2 regions of the Rhodococcoides fascians A25f genome follow, and region 1 is predicted to be linked to the other one. Evidence: riboswitches for the same ligand, from Rfam matches in the RefSeq annotation. Region 1 holds a riboswitch; the other holds the start of a gene.
The links. A riboswitch is a leader RNA that binds a small molecule or an ion and turns the genes downstream of it on or off. The one in region 1 is predicted to bind cyclic di-AMP.
Positions count from the first base shown of each region.

Region 2: linked by a shared signal. The riboswitch ahead of BH93_RS21500 (transglycosylase family protein) and the one ahead of BH93_RS11950 (C40 family peptidase) in region 1 are both predicted to bind cyclic di-AMP.

Region 1 covers NZ_CP049744.1:2,503,490-2,505,670, reverse strand. The annotation lists gene BH93_RS11955 (NlpC/P60 family protein) at 1-368, opposite strand, end outside; gene BH93_RS11950 (C40 family peptidase) at 757-1,311, opposite strand; cyclic di-AMP (ydaO/yuaA leader) riboswitch at 1,328-1,490, opposite strand; gene BH93_RS11945 (hypothetical protein) at 1,606-1,887, opposite strand; gene BH93_RS11940 (DEDD exonuclease domain-containing protein) at 2,059-2,181, shown strand, end outside.
Region 2 covers NZ_CP049744.1:4,581,558-4,583,738, forward strand. The annotation lists gene BH93_RS21490 (hypothetical protein) at 1-145, shown strand, start outside; gene BH93_RS21495 (YccF domain-containing protein) at 149-523, shown strand; cyclic di-AMP (ydaO/yuaA leader) riboswitch at 800-1,001, shown strand; gene BH93_RS21500 (transglycosylase family protein) at 1,010-1,621, shown strand; gene BH93_RS21505 (hypothetical protein) at 1,700-1,888, opposite strand; gene BH93_RS21510 (helicase-associated domain-containing protein) at 1,950-2,181, shown strand, end outside.

The DNA.
Region 1 (2,181 bases):
TGGCCGGCGGTCTCGGCCGAGATCACATCGAGAGCCGACATCTGGTCGAGCAGTTGCTGAGGTGAGTCGCTGACCATGACAGCGAAGAGGCGGTTCGTACGCGCGCCCTGATAGTTGACGTTGGCTACCTTGTCCATGGCCGGCTTGAGCTGAGTCAACTGCGCCTGCGCTGCGTCGAGAGCGGCGCGGCTCCGATCGACGGCGGCCTGGGCATCGAGCTGCTGCGCAGTCTTGGCATCGAGGTCGATCTGAGCGTTGTGCAGAGATTCGTTCGTCTGCTCGGAATCTCGGGAGAGCTCCGCAAGCTTGGTCTGGGCGTCGGACGCCGAGTCGAATCCCGGTTGAGCGATCGCAGTCTGCGTCGGCATTACGGCGATGCTTGCGGCCAACGCGACAGCAACCACCGAGTTACGGGCCAGCCGCCACACTCGGTTTGATCTCGATATCGCCACGGAAAGCGACTCTCCGTCCTTACATCTGTCGCCTTCACGAGGCGACGGTTGGATTAGCAGTCCGGAAACGAACCATACCCATGCTCTTGCGGGCGCGGAGGTGAACACCGTCTGAAATCGATGGGGTTCGTCGGTGACAGGTCACAAAGTAAACATCGACCAGGTCTCGATCAGATTACGAACTGGGGCGTCCGCTGTCCACCGGACCGGCGTGTCGCATGCCGTGTCCGGAGACGACGACAGGGTCGAGCCGGGGTACGGCTCGACCCTGTCGGTCGATCACAGCGAACGTCTGCGGCTCGAATCAGTAACGACGAGCACCGTCGAACGGCATCGAGTCCACGGGAGCAACCTTGACCGGCACGCCGGACGTGGAGGCGTGCACGACGTTGCCGTCGCCGATGTACATACCCGAGTGCGAGCCGCCGTAGAACGAGACGACGTCGCCGGGCATCAGGCTGTCACGCGAGACCGGTGTGCCCGCGGCTGCCTGGTCGTAGCTCGTGCGCGGCAGGCTGACGCCGGCCTGCTTGTATGCCCACTGGATCAGACCCGAGCAGTCGAACGAATCCGGACCCGAGGCGCCGTACACGTACGGAGCGCCGATCTTGGACTCAGCAGCCTGAACGGCCTTCGCTGCGGGCGTGACCTGGGGAGCCAGCGGCGCACCCGGTGCGGGGATACCCGGAATGTTGAGGGGAGGGAGGCCCGGGATGTCGGGAATCTCGAAGGTTCCGACGCCGGGGATGGTGAGGGGGGCCGCCATCGCGGGTGCAGCGGGAAGAATGACCACGCCTGCCGTGAGCGCTCCGGCTACGAGAACTCGCCGCAATGATCGGTTGGAAAGTTGTGACGCCACGAAAGATGGTGCTCCGTTTCTTCCTATCGTCCGCCGACCGAGTTAGCTGACGGGTTCGGGCTGGGAAGAGCAGCCCTACCCACCGGCCACTGTGGGTGGCTCAGCGGGATTCACCCCAGTAGATATCGGGTTCCCGGTACGAACACTCTCGCGAGTGATCGATTAGGCGGTGACTTGCGACGCCACTCCGGTTTGGACTGGCGAGACTCCGCAAGGTCTCAGGAAGGTTACGAAATGGCATACCCCTGTGTCGACCCCAACGCGCCGACGCAACCGAAATCGACCCGAATTTCGCTAACCAGCGCGCTGATCCCCCGTTGCGTCACGAGTCGGTAACGACGGAACTTCGGCGGTCTCGTCCGCGTTCGTCACGAGCTTGAGCGTAGGGACGAGACCGACATCCGCGAGCACACCCATCGCACCCAGTTCCTCCTGCTCGAGCGTTATCGGCGAGGGTGGTCCGACCCACCGTCCGTCCGACCTCGATGGCATTCCCGGCGGCCCCAGAAGCACCGTCACGACGCAGTCCGCGCAGGCGATGTCACGGACCAGGCAGTCACTGCAGTCGATGATCATTGTGATCCTTGTCTCTTTGCTGTTTCAGGCGGCCGAATCAGCCGATCGAGCGAAAGGTAGCGCGCGCCACCGACAGGTTTCGTGACACTTCACGGTCCGGGCGCGACGACACGGTCACCGACGACGCCGCCATGCGCGTTCTTGTCGGACGTCGGACCTACCGTCGTCCCGGTGAGCCTGCCCATCCAGCTGACGTTCGACGAACTGGACACCCCACTGCACGAGACCACGTTCGTCGTCGTCGACCTCGAAACCACCGGTGGCAGCGCAGACACGGAGGCCATCACCGAGATC
Region 2 (2,181 bases), 2.1 Mb from region 1:
CGCCATCGTCGCGATCCTGCTGTTTCCGATCTTCTCCGACTCCAAGCCCCCGCTGAGCCTGTATCTGACGGCCATGTTCTCGGCACCGGCCGGGTTCGTGCTGGCTTTGGTGTACGCGCTGGCGTCCGGACGGCGGGCTCGGTAGATCATGCGATTGATTCTGAACATCATCTGGCTGGTCTTCGGTGGGCTGTGGCTGGCCATCGGTTACTTCTTCGCCGGCCTTCTGCTGTGCATCCTGATCGTGACCATCCCGTTCGGCATCGCGTCGTTCCGTATCGGTGTGTACGCGCTGTGGCCGTTCGGGTCGACCATCGTCGACAAGCCAGGATCCGGGTCCGGCGCGCTCGTCGGGAACGTGCTCTGGTTGATCCTCGCCGGCTGGTGGTTGGCGCTGACTCATGTGGTCACCGCTGTCGCCATGGCGATCACCATCATCGGCATTCCACTCGCGATCGCGAACCTGAAGTTGATCCCCGTATCTCTGATGCCCCTCGGCAAAGACATCGTTGCCGTTCGGTGACTTTCCGGACGACTCTCACCTCCTGTGACTTCCATCACATAACGCTGAGGTAACAGGCCGGCAACGGACCGGGGTTCACTGCCCGCAACGCCCACTAGCTGGGCGGACGCGAGAGGCCCGAAAGAGGTACGAAATGTGCTCGGGACGACGCCGCGAAATCGACAGTTACCAAATAGTGACGTAAGCCGGGAATTTCAGTACGGTCAGCAGCGGCCGGAAAGTTCGGCCGAACTCCGGTCCGCAGCGCCAAACCTCGTCCCGCGGATACCGGAACACCCTCGACGATCACCCAGGGGACGAGGACGGGGGACCCACGTCCTCCACGGACAACCGGGAAGTTGTCGCAACTCACGAAGTTGCACCGACTTCCCTTGGGGTGAAGCCCAATTGCCCATTCGAGACGAATGAGCGAAAAGGCCGGGCTACCTCTCAGCCCGAACCCGACAGCTGACCTCGCAGGCGCGTGTGGAGAGGATTTCAACTCGTATGAGCGGACGTCATCGCAAGCCGAGCACCACTGGCAAGACCGTCGCGAAGGTTGCTGTCACCGGAGCCATCATGGGCACCGCGGGCATCGCCTTCACCGGCACCGCGAACGCGGCACCGGATTCCGACTGGGATCGCCTTGCACAGTGTGAAGCCGGCGGCAACTGGGGCATCAACACCGGCAACGGCTTCCAGGGCGGGTTGCAGTTCTCCCCCAGCACCTGGAACGCACACGGCGGCCAGCAGTACGCAGCCACGGCCAACCAGGCCAGCCGCGAAGAGCAGATCGCAGTCGCAGAGAAGGTCCTCGACTCGCAGGGCTGGGGCGCATGGCCGTCCTGCTCCTCGAGCCTCGGCCTGAGCAGCGCGCCTACCGAGCGCAGCGTTCCGGTCACCCCCAAGGCACCGGAAGTTCCCGCACTTCCCGACCTGTCGTCCATCCCGGCAGTCGACAGCTCGGCCGAGGTCGTCGACGGCATCGTCACCGCTGTCCAGAACCTCACCAACGATCCGGCGATCGCCTCGTTCGTCCAGAACGCAGCGCAGGGCATCCAGCTCGATCCGCAGGTCGTGAACTTTTACCAGGCCAACAAGGCATTCCTGCCCCAGTAAGCGCCCGCGACGGTTCGCATCTCGTACGAAAAAAGCCCCCGACATCGTCGGGGGCTTTTTCGTACTGCGTGGCCTTTGCTAGCGGTTGACCACGGTCACCGGGTGCGCGTAGGGCAGGTCTTCGACGGGCAGCGGGAACTCGGTGTCCTCGCCGAAGGGCGACAAGCCACCCGATCGAGCGGACGAGAGTTCGGTCACCGCGTGGTCACCGCGAGCGGTTTCCGGCCAGCCTGGATCGACATAGGGCTTCTTCGACTTGTTCACCATGCGCCTATTTTGACACCTGCCCTGCGGCGAGCACCAGCCCAGGTCTCTAATCTGATAGACGATGACCGACACGACTGCGCACCGACACACCGACACGCCCCCTGATCTACCTCAGTGGATCGCAGCTCGCTCCGACGCCGAGCTGATCAAGGCCATGTCGTTGCGCCCGGATCTGACCGCGCCGCCGCCCGCATCGCTGGCCGTACTCGCCGGACGGGCCGAGCAACGACGGTCGATTCTGCACACCGCGGACACCCTCGACACACTCGCCTTGACCGTCCTCGAGATCCTCG